Candidatus Ruthia magnifica str. Cm (Calyptogena magnifica): one gene and its partners. The protein of the gene in region 2 interacts with the protein of the main gene of each other region in a pairwise test. Links are inferred from orthologs where the notes say so. Each region holds a gene or a part of one and is shown on either strand. Other genes may lie near its edges.

Region 1 (3,237 bases), 1.2 Mb from region 2 along the record:
CTTTCTTTCCTGTTGATAATTCTTTAACTTGAATATGAACACCTAAGTTTAAGAAAGATAATTCACGAATACGATTTACTAAAATATCATATTTAAATTCAGTAATTGAAAAAATATCAACATTGGGTTTAAAGTGAATGGTTGTACCTGTTTTGTCTGATTTTCCAATTACTTTTATAGGTTCATTAGGTACACCAATATTATAATGTTGAAAATAAATTTTACCATTACGGTACACAGTTAATTCAACCCATTCACTCAGTGCATTAACAACAGATATACCCACGCCATGTAATCCACCTGATATTTTATAAGAGTTGTCATCAAATTTACCTCCTGCATGGAGCATAGTCATAATTACTTCTGCTGCAGATATTCCCTCTTTAGGATGAATATCAACAGGAATACCACGACCATTATCGTTAACAGAAATTGATAGATCTTCGTGAAGAGTAATATTAATTTTTGAACAAAATCCAGCTAAAGCTTCATCAATAGCATTATCAACAACTTCAAATATCATGTGATGCAATCCAGTACCATCATCTGTATCACCAATGTACATGCCAGGACGTTTTCGAACTGCATCCAATCCTTTTAAAATTTTAATACTAGAAGCTTGATATTCTTGTGATTGTTTTTCCGACATAAGCGCTGTAAATAAATAAAATAATTATACCATGCAAACAGATAGATCCTGTTTGCTTATGGTTTATACTGTTATGTTTAACATGGACAAAGTAGTATATTATCAAAATATTTCTTTTAAATTAAATAAAAATTTAAAACTGTTTTTATGATGGCTTTAATTTAAAAATTTGGATAATATAATGTATAAACTTTTTGGTTTAATCTGATTTTAATTAAATAAAATAATTTATATAAAAAGATATGGTATTTTGTTTTTCGTGTACTAATTCATTAGTTTTTTCAATCATAATTCAAATATTAAATACGCATAGGCATGACAACATATTGGTAAATATCATCATTCATACTACTTAATAAGCAGGATTGGCTTTTTCCATCCGGAACTATCATATTAATTTCATTGGTGTGTAATTTTTCTAAAATTGAAATTAAGTAATTAATATTAAATGCAATTTCAATTTCTTTATCAAAATTTTTAATATTAATTTGCGTTTTTGCTTGTCCTCTTTCAGAATGTGAAAAAATATGTAATTTAGAGTTTTTAAATACTAATTTAACTCCTTTAGTTCGTTCTTCAACAAAAATTGAGGCTTGTTGTAATGAGTTTAGAAAAGCTAGGCGGTTAATAATGATAATATTGTTAAAATTTGTTGGAAGTACTTGTAAATAGTTAGGAAAATTGCCATCAATTAATCGACTAATAATAGTCGTGTTATTACTAATAAGATAAAAATAATTATCTGATAAATGAATGTCAATTTCTTTATATCCATTTTTGTTAAGTAGTTTGGTTAATTCGAACACTGCTTTTCTTGGTAAAATGACTGATTTTTTATTGGATAAGTTATGGGTTTGTTTTACTTTTCCAATAGAAAGTCGATGACCATCAGTTGCAACAACAACAATGCTATTTTTGTCAATTTCGAGATATAAACCATTTAAGTAAGTTCTAATATCTTGGCTACCCATTGAAAAACTAGTATTTTCAATTAAATCTTTTAAAACATGTCGTTTTATTTTAATAATATCGCTGTTTTTTATTTTTGGTAATGACGGAAAATCTTGATGATTGGATGTGTTGAGTTCAAATGAATTTTTATTAACTTTGATGTAAATTTTAGAACTTTCAATGATAAATTCAATGATTATATCTTCTGATAATTTTTTTATAATATCAATTAGGTCTTTTGCATAAATAGTAAAAGAAATTTCTTCTTGGTTTTTTATAATTTGAGAGGCTCTTATTTCAATTTCCATGTCGGTTGTAGTTAAAGTTAGTAAATTATCTTTAAGTTGGATAAGGACATGAGAAAGAATAGGTAATTTTTGTTTTTTTTCAACTACACTAATAACTATTTGCAATGGGGTAAGTAGTTCTTTAACGGTGAGTTGTATGTTCATCAAAAAATCCTTTTTAGAAAGTTATTATTATTATTAGTGTAGTTATTTTATGTTGATAATGGTTATTTTTCTTTTAAAAATAAAGTTTTAATCTATTGATAAAATTTAAGTATTTTATGTAAAAAAATGTGGATATGTGTATAAATTTTGTAAAGTGTTTAAGTTATTAGTGTTGTTCATAGTTAGTTAGATAAGTTGGTTGTATATATGTTTATAAGTTAGCTAGTTTTAATTTTATTAACTCGTAATCATTTTTTATTTCAATGTTTTCTAGGTGTTTTTCTTTGATTTTTTTAATTGCATGTAAAACGGTGGAATGATCTCGATTTCCAAAATGTTTTCCAATTTTACTTAGTGATAAAGAACTTAATTCATGGCAAATGAATATTGCCATTTGTCTGGCAAGTACCATGTGTTGTTTACGAGATTTTGAACTTAAATCAGAGATGGTTAAAGCATAATGTTTAGCCACCTCTTTTTGTATATCATTAATATCAATGTTTTTAATTTGGGGTTTGATTAAATCACCTAAGGCTGTTTCGACAATCTCTTTAGAAATAAAATCATGATTTATTTTTGAAAAATCAACAAAAGCTTTGAGTTTAAGAAGAGCCCCTTCAAGGTCTCTAACATTAGAAGCAATATGAGTAGCAATAAATAAAGCAGTGTCTTCTGTTAAGTTGATGTTAATTCTTTTATTTTGTGATTTTTTAAGCAAAATAGCAGCACGCATCTCTAATTCTGGGGGAGTTAAATGTAGGTTTAAACCTTGTGAAAATCGAGTTTTTAAACGATTTTCTAGTGATTTTATGTTTTTAGGCGATTGATCGCAGGTAAAAATAATTTGCTTTTTACCATTAAATAGGAAATTAAAAATATGAAAAAACTCTTCTTGAGATTTTTCCTTTCCTGCAATTAAATGAATATCATCAACCAATAATAAATCAGCAGACTGATAAAAAGTTTTAATATTTTCAATAGTATTGTGCCTCAGGCTAGAGGTAATATTTCTAACAAAATCCATCAAGGGTACGTAAATCACTTTAATATTTTGATTTTTTTCTTTTGATAAATGTCCAGCGGCTTGCATTAAGTGTGTTTTTCCAAGTCCTGAGCCTCCATAGATAATAAAAGGATTATAGGGCGAGGTTTTTATATTTTCAGCAATTTGTTTAGTTGCGCCAT
Region 2 (4,779 bases):
TTAAAGCTGGATATCAATTATTAGGACTACAAACGTATTTTACCGCTGGTGTACAAGAAGTACGTGCATGGACAATTAATACTGGTGACAGTGTTTCACAAGCCGCTGGAAAAATTCACGGTGATTTTGAAAAAGGTTTCATTCGTGCCCAAACCGTTTCATTTTCTGATTTTATTGAGTTTGGTGGTGAGAAAGGTGCAAAAGATGCTGGAAAATTACGCTCAGAAGGCAAAGAATACATCGTTCAAGATGGCGATGTGATACACTTTCTGTTCAGTGTGTAAATTTATTTAATCTTGGTACAAATTATTATTAATGAAATCTAAAAAACAAACAAAATTATTATTAATTCTAGATGGCTGGGGGTATTCTGAAACAATCCAAAACAATGCTATTGCACTAGCAAATACACCAGTTTGGGATAAATTAAACCAAACCTTCCTACACTCTTTAATTCACACCAGTGGAAAAGACGTTGGCCTGCCTGGTAAGCAAATGGGAAATTCAGAAGTAGGGCATCTTAATCTGGGCGCAGGACGCATTGTGAAACAAGACTTTACTCGCATTTATAACGAGCTTCAAAATGGTGATTTCTTTAGAAACCCAATCTTAAAAAATTCATTAGAATACGCAAATGATAACAACAAAGCGGTTCATATTATGGGGCTTTTATCTGATGGTGGAGTACACTCGCACGAAGAACAAATCCACGCTATGTTAGAAATGACACACAAACAAGGTTGTAAAAATGTCTATTTACACTTATTTACAGACGGTAGAGATTGTGCGCAAAAAAGTGCCGAAAAATACATTCAAAAATTTGAAGAAAAAATGGCTATTCTTGGTACGGGGGAAATTGTTAGCATTATTGGCCGATACTTTTCAATGGATCGGGATAATCGCTGGTCGCGTATTCGTTGTGCTTATGAACTTATCGCCAAAGGCAAGGCAAAATTTTTAGCTCAATCTGCCCTACATGCTGTTGAATTAGCATACGCACGCGGTGAAACAGATGAATTCATTCAATCAACCTCAATTAAAATTCCGATCTCAATTAAAAAAGGAGATGTGTTAATTTTCATGAATTATCGTGCAGATCGTGCTAGGCAAATTACACGCGCCTTTACTGATGAAAATCTTCAAGGGTTTTCACGTGGAACATTCGTCCCAACCCAATTTATTTGTCTAACTGAATACAAAAAAGACTTTAACCTTCCAGTGGCTTATCCATCTTCTAAACTAAACAATGTTCTAGGAAAATATTTATCAAATTTAGGTATGACCCAACTTAGAATTGCTGAAACTGAAAAATATGCACACGTCACTTTTTTCCTCAATGGTGGTGTTGAGCAAGCTTTTAATGGCGAAGACCGCATACTAATTCCTTCACCCGATGTTGCCACTTATGACCTACAACCTGAAATGAGCGCATTTGAACTAACCGACGCATTGATTGAAAGTATTGAAAGCCAGAAATATGATTTAATTATTTGCAATTTTGCCAACACTGACATGGTGGGGCATTCTGGCAAACTAAACGCTACCATTAAGGCTGTTGAAACCATTGATAGTTGCTTAGGTATTATTCATAAAGCTATGTTTGCTATTAGTGGCGAGATACTAATAACCGCTGATCATGGCAATGCAGAACAAATGATTAACCCGAAAACTCATGAAGTGCATACAGCACACACCAACAACCCAGTCCCTTTAATCTTTGTTAGTGAGCGTAAAGCAGACATTTCCGAACCAGAAAAAGGTGCATTATCAGACATTGCACCAACATTATTAGCAATGATGGATATTGAAAAGCCAAATGAAATGACTGGTAATAGCTTATTAACTTTTAAGTAAAATACTACTCATACAGGGAGAAATTCATGAAACAAACTAATTTTATTGCCCCTTCGATTCTTGCAGCAGACTTTACCAGACTAGGCGAAGAAGTTGATAACGTACTTAGAGATGGCGCAGATATCATCCACTTTGACGTCATGGACAATCACTATGTACCAAATTTAACCATCGGTCCTCTGGTATGTGAAGCACTTAGAAATCATGGCGTTAGTGCGCCAATTGATGTTCACTTAATGGTGAAACCAGTTAATAGAATTATTCCTGATTTTATTAAGGCTGGTGCATCATATATTACTTTTCACCCTGAAGCGTCAGAACATATTGATAGAACATTAAGTATGATTCAAGAAGAGAGTTGTAAAGCTGGCCTAGTATTTAACCCTGCAACACCACTACACATATTAGAAAATGTCATGGATAAACTAGACATGATTTTATTAATGTCAGTTAACCCTGGTTTTGGCGGACAATCTTTCATCCCCCATACATTGGAAAAATGTCGTAAAGTCAGAAAACTGATTGATGCAAGTGGCAAGAATATTCGTTTAGAAATTGATGGTGGTGTAAAGATTGACAACATTCGTGAAGTAGCTAAAGCTGGTGCAGATACCTTTGTTGCTGGCTCTGCAATCTTCAGCACTGATGATTACAAGAAAACCATTGATGCAATGCGTGTAGAGCTTACTAAAACTTAATTAACTTGAAGAGTCATCCATAATTTTCGGTATAATTATTCGCTTTATTGAATCTATTGTTACGCTAAATCACAATGGGTTTAAAAGTCAAGTTAGGCGATCTGACTTGTTTTAATGTATCACACAACTCGACATATTAGTCAGGGTGCTTTTGCAAAAGAGTTGACTGGTATAAGTTGTGGAAGAAAGTGCTAATAGGCGCTTAGATTAACCCTTGGAGAAAATATAATGGCAAAAACGTCAATGAAAAAAATGCTAGAAGCTGGTGTACACTTTGGTCATCGTTCTCGTTTCTGGAGCCCAAAAATGGGACGCTTTATTTATGGCACTCGTAACGGTGTTCATATTATTAACCTAGAAAAAACACTACCTCTGTTCAATGATGCGCTTAACTTTGCAAGTAAAATTACAGCAGTTGGTAGATCAATTTTATTTGTAGGTACAAAAAGAGCAGCAAGCAATATCATCAAACAAGAAGCCATGCGTTGTGGCATGCCATATGTTAATCACCGCTGGTTAGGTGGCATGATGACGAATTATAAAACTATTAAAGTCTCTATTAAACGCCTAAAAGATCTTGAGTTTTTAGCAGAAGAAAATTTTAATCAATTTGGTAAAAAAGAAGCGCTGATGATGACGCGTGAAATGGAAAAATTAGAACGCAGTCTTGGCGGTATTAAAGATTTAAATGACATTCCAGATGTTATCTTTGTGATTGACATTGGTGTTGAAAAAAATGCAGTCGCAGAAGCTAAAAAACTACACTTACCCATTATTGGCATTGTAGACACTAACCACAGCCCTGAAGGCATTGATTATGTTATCCCTGGCAATGATGACTCCATCAGAGCAATTGGTTATTACGCAAGAGAAATTGCAAATGCTATTTTAGAAGCCAAAGCTGCTACTAGCACCTCAATTGAGAAAAAAGTTTCAGTCAAAAAACTAGAAACTAAAAAACCTGGCTCCAAAAAAACGCCTATTGAACAGGTACCAGCAAAAGAAGAGATCATCAAAACGTCTATCAAAGAAGACAAGCCTGAAACACTAAATAAAATAGCTCTTAATACAATGAAAAAAGCTGACTTGATTGCTTATGCTGAAACACAAGGTGTCACTATTAACAGTACTGACACTAAGGCGCAAACTATCGAAAAGCTTGCATAGTTTATAACAACACATTGATTAATATATATTTTTATTACTTATAAGCAAAAAATACACAACACAAACAGGAGATTAATTATGACAATTACAGCCTCTTTAGTTAAAGAATTGAGACAAAGAACAAGTGCAGGCATGATGGACTGCAAACAGGCCTTAACTGAAACTAATGGCGACATGGAAGCAGCCATTGACTTAATGCGCACCTCTGGCGCTGCCAAAGCTACTAGAAAGGCAGGTCGTATTACAATTGAAGGTTTGGTTAAAGTTAATATTAGCGCTGACAAGAAAACAGTCACTATTTTAGAAGTTAATTCTGAAACTGATTTTGTTACCAAGGGCGATGTATTTATTGGTTTTGTTGATATGCTAGGCACACTAGCACTTAAAACAACACCTATCAACATTGAAGAATTTTTATCTCAAACGCTAGATAATGGCGACTCATTAGAAAAAGCACGTGAGGACATCATTGCAAAAGTAGGCGAAAATATTGCAATCAGACGCGTACAAACAATCACAACCAATAATGGCGTCATTGGCACATATAAGCATGGCGAACGTATTGCTGTAGTAACGGTATTAGAAGGTGGCGATGAAGTGCTAGCAAAAGACATAGCAATGCACATTGCTGCTAGCAAGCCAGAGTGCATTTCTGAAGCAGAATTATCTACAGATCTTCTAGAAAGAGAAAAAGCAATCTTTGTTAAACAGGCCAAAGAATCAGAAAAGCCAGACAATTTTATTGAAAAAATAATTGTTGGTCGTATGAAAAAATTTGTGAATGAAATAACCTTATATGGTCAATATTTTGTTAAAGATCCAGACACAACAATAGGTAAACTTGTACAATCAAACAATGCACAAGTTAAGTCTTTTGTGCGATTTGAAGTTGGTGAAGGCATTGAAAAGAAAGAAGAGAACTTTGCTGATGAAGTTATGGCACAAATTCAAGGGGCCAATACTGATTAAAAGGTGTTTATTCACCTTACCACCAAAAAGGGCACACCCATACACAATTATCTGTTTGTTTCAACCAATTAAATAAAGCAATTAGAATATC
Region 3 (3,217 bases), 770 kb from region 2 along the record:
TTGCAAAAAATGCAGACGCTAAGCAAATTAAAAAAGCTTATAAGCGTTTAGCAATGAAACACCACCCTGATCGTGTTAAAAACGACAAGGCATCAGCTGAAAAAAAATTTAAAGAAATTCAAAAAGCTTATGCTATTTTATCTGATGTTCAAAAACGTCAAGCCTACGACCAATTTGGTCATGTAGGTGGTAACGCCAATGTGGGATCTGCTGGTGGCAACCCATTCGGAGGTGGTTTCGGTGATATTTTCGGTGATATTTTTGGTGGTGGTTCTCAACAATCCAACAATCGTGGCTCAGATTTACGTTATGATTTAGAAATTGATTTAAAGAAAGCTGCACAAGGCAGCACTGTTAAAATTCGCATTCCAAAAAATGAAACTTGCGATACCTGTTCAGGTATTGGTGCAAAATCCGGCACCAATGTTAAAACTTGCTCAATTTGTAGTGGCGTAGGGCAAGTACAAACACAACAAGGATTTTTTACCGTGCAACGCCCTTGTGGTACTTGCTCTGGCACAGGTCAAAAAATTGAATTCCCTTGTGGCACTTGCCGTGGACAAGGCTTGGTGCGTAAACAAAAAACACTGTCAGTAAAAATCCCTGCAGGGGTAGATACAGGTAATCGAATTCGTTTGAGTGGTGAAGGCGAAGCAGGCACTATAGGTAGCTCTAGTGGTGATTTATACGTACAAGTCCACGTTAAAAAACACGCCATTTTTGAACGTGAAGATAACGATTTATATTGTGAAGTTCCTATTGACTTTGCAACTGCAGCACTAGGCGGCTCAATTGAAGTGCCTACACTTGAGAACAAATTAAAAATTAAAGTTCCATCAGGTACACAAACTGGAAAACTGTTTCGCTTGCGTGACAAAGGTATCAGCCACCTTCAACGTGATGGTTCTGGAGATTTAATCTGTCAAGTTAAGATTGAAACCCCCGTTAATCTAAATAAGAAACAACAAGATTTACTACAAAAGTTTTCCAGCTCATGTGGTAAAAAACATCATCCTGAATCAGACTCCTTTTTTGATAAAATGAAATCATTTTTTGGATAAAAAACAGGAGATATTTAGTGAACATTAAACAAATTAAAGCAAGAGAAGTTCTTGATTCTAGAGGCAATCCAACTGTTGAAGTGGATGTCATCCTTGATGATGACACAATCGGTAGTGCAATGGTGCCATCTGGTGCATCAACGGGTCAACGTGAAGCTTTAGAGTTACGCGATGGAGGTACGCGCTATTTAGGAAAGGGGGTTTTAAAAGCCGTTGAGTTTGTCAACACAGAAATTTGTAATACTTTAATTAACTTTGGCATTGAGGATTTAGGCAAGATTGATCAAGCAATGATTGATTTAGATGGCACCGAAACCAAATCAAGATTAGGTGCAAACGCAATTTTGGCAGTCTCATTAGCTGTTGCTCATGCTAACGCTAATAGACAACATAAGCCATTATACATGTCATTAAATCAAGGTGAAAATTACAAACTTCCTGTGCCTATGATGAATATTATTAATGGTGGAGAGCACGCTAACAATAATGTTGATATTCAAGAATTTATGATTATTCCTGCTGGTGCGCCAAGTTTTAAAGAAGCGCTACGTTATGGGGCTGAAGTGTTTCATCATTTAAAAGCAGTGTTAGAAGCTAAAAACATGAATACTACAGTGGGTGATGAAGGTGGTTTTGCCCCTGATTTGTCTTCAAATGAAGATGCTATTAAAGTTATTTTAGAAGCGATTGACAATGCAGGCTACAAAGCAGGTAAAGATATTTTTATTGGCATTGATGCAGCAAGTTCAGAATTTTATGAAAACGGCACTTACAATTTAGTTTCTGAAAACAAATCACTCAATTCTGAAGAATTTGTTGATTATTTAGCCAACTGGGTAGAAAACTATCCAATTATTTCAATTGAAGATGGCATGGATGAGAATGATTGGAATGGCTGGAACCTATTAACCAAAAAAATAGGTGACAAAGTACAATTGGTTGGTGATGACCTATATGTAACCAATAGTAAGTTTTTAAAACAAGGTATCGAGAAAAACATTACCAACTCTATTTTAATTAAAGTCAATCAAATTGGCACCCTAACTGAAACCTTTCAAGTCATGAAAATGGCGACAGATGCTGGTTATACCTCAGTTATGTCGCATAGATCTGGTGAAACTGAAGATACGACCATTGCCGATTTAGCAGTAGCCACTGGTTGTGGTCAAATCAAAACTGGTTCATTGTCAAGATCAGATCGTTTAGCAAAATATAACCGTCTTCTTCGTATTGAAGAAGAGTTAGGGGCTAAGGCAGTTTATCCAGGGCTTGATGCTTTCAATCATTTAAATTAAACTCATCACTTTATATAATAAGTCAACACAACTGATTGGAATCACTCTCAACTTTTTGGCTTAGCACCATCCTTTTTGGACTGATATTAAGTTCTGCATTTTTTTCTAGTACTGAAACTTCAATGATGGCAATTAATCGCTATCGTCTGAAAGTCTTAAGCAAAAATAATAAAAATGCAAAACGCACCGAGCATTTACTTAATGACTTAGATCATCTAATTGGTACAATTTTATTAGGCAACAACTTTGTTAATATTTTTGCCTCTAGTATTACAACTATACTAGCCATTAAACTATGGGGTGAAGGCTCAATTGTACCAGCCTCTTTGACGTTAACTTTTATCATCTTGATTTTTGCAGAAACAACTCCTAAAACATTTGCTGCTAAAAATCCTGAAAAAATTGCTTTACCAGCCTCAATTATAATTACAGCGTTAATCAAGTTATTTAAGCCTTTTGTTTGGCTAATTGCCAAATTATCAAAGATGATATTGATATTATTTGGCATAAAAAACGAACCACATGACAATCTTATTAGCTCAGAGGAGTTAAAAATGGTGGTTAATGATGCCAAGCCCATTATTGCTTCTAATTATCAAAAAATGTTGCTTAATATTATTGACTTAGAGAAGGTTAAAGTTGAAGATATTATGATTCCTAGACACGAGTTAATCAGCATTGATATTAACAAGCCTGACGAAATTTTAAAACAATTTGAACGTATACAGCACACTAGATTACTCACTTATGAGACATCAAGTGATAATATTACTGGCATATTGCACATGCGTGATATTGTAAATTTATACGCCAAGGGTGATTTTAGTATTGACAATGTATTAGCACTGGTTCGCACACCTT

What was found.
Region 1: the proteins of rpe (region 2) and dnaN interact in binary tests that used the Escherichia coli proteins (3 or more experiments, as listed by UniProt). The link is inferred for Candidatus Ruthia magnifica str. Cm (Calyptogena magnifica) from one-to-one orthologs.
Region 3: the proteins of rpe (region 2) and eno interact in binary tests that used the Escherichia coli proteins (3 or more experiments, as listed by UniProt). The link is inferred for Candidatus Ruthia magnifica str. Cm (Calyptogena magnifica) from one-to-one orthologs.

Annotation. Positions count from the first base shown.
Region 1 is NC_008610.1:358-3,594, reverse strand. Bases 1-2,998 are described here. They hold dnaN (DNA polymerase III subunit beta), read right to left. Parts: upstream 2,053-2,998; coding sequence 949-2,052; downstream 1-948. Other genes in these bases: dnaA (chromosomal replication initiator protein DnaA), read right to left, coding at 2,264-2,998; gyrB (DNA topoisomerase (ATP-hydrolyzing) subunit B), read right to left, coding at 1-649. Outside these bases: more of dnaA, read right to left, coding at 2,999-3,237. UniProt on the Escherichia coli protein: Confers DNA tethering and processivity to DNA polymerases and other proteins. Acts as a clamp, forming a ring around DNA (a reaction catalyzed by the clamp-loading complex) which diffuses in an ATP-independent manner freely and bidirectionally along dsDNA.
Region 2 is NC_008610.1:1,150,323-1,155,101, forward strand. What follows is about bases 889-3,716. They hold rpe (ribulose-phosphate 3-epimerase), read left to right. Parts: upstream 889-1,880; coding sequence 1,881-2,552; downstream 2,553-3,716. Other genes in these bases: gpmI (2,3-bisphosphoglycerate-independent phosphoglycerate mutase), read left to right, coding at 889-1,854. In the rest of the region: redox-regulated ATPase YchF, read left to right, coding at 1-284; more of gpmI, read left to right, coding at 316-888; tsf (translation elongation factor Ts), read left to right, coding at 3,798-4,688. UniProt on the Escherichia coli protein: Catalyzes the reversible epimerization of D-ribulose 5-phosphate to D-xylulose 5-phosphate.
Region 3 is NC_008610.1:378,151-381,367, reverse strand. Bases 240-3,217 are described here. They hold eno (phosphopyruvate hydratase), read left to right. Parts: upstream 240-1,078; coding sequence 1,079-2,356; downstream 2,357-3,217. Other genes in these bases: RMAG_RS01800 (HlyC/CorC family transporter), read left to right, coding at 2,392-3,217; dnaJ (molecular chaperone DnaJ), read left to right, coding at 240-1,061. Also shown: more of dnaJ, read left to right, coding at 1-239. UniProt on the Escherichia coli protein: Catalyzes the reversible conversion of 2-phosphoglycerate (2-PG) into phosphoenolpyruvate (PEP). It is essential for the degradation of carbohydrates via glycolysis.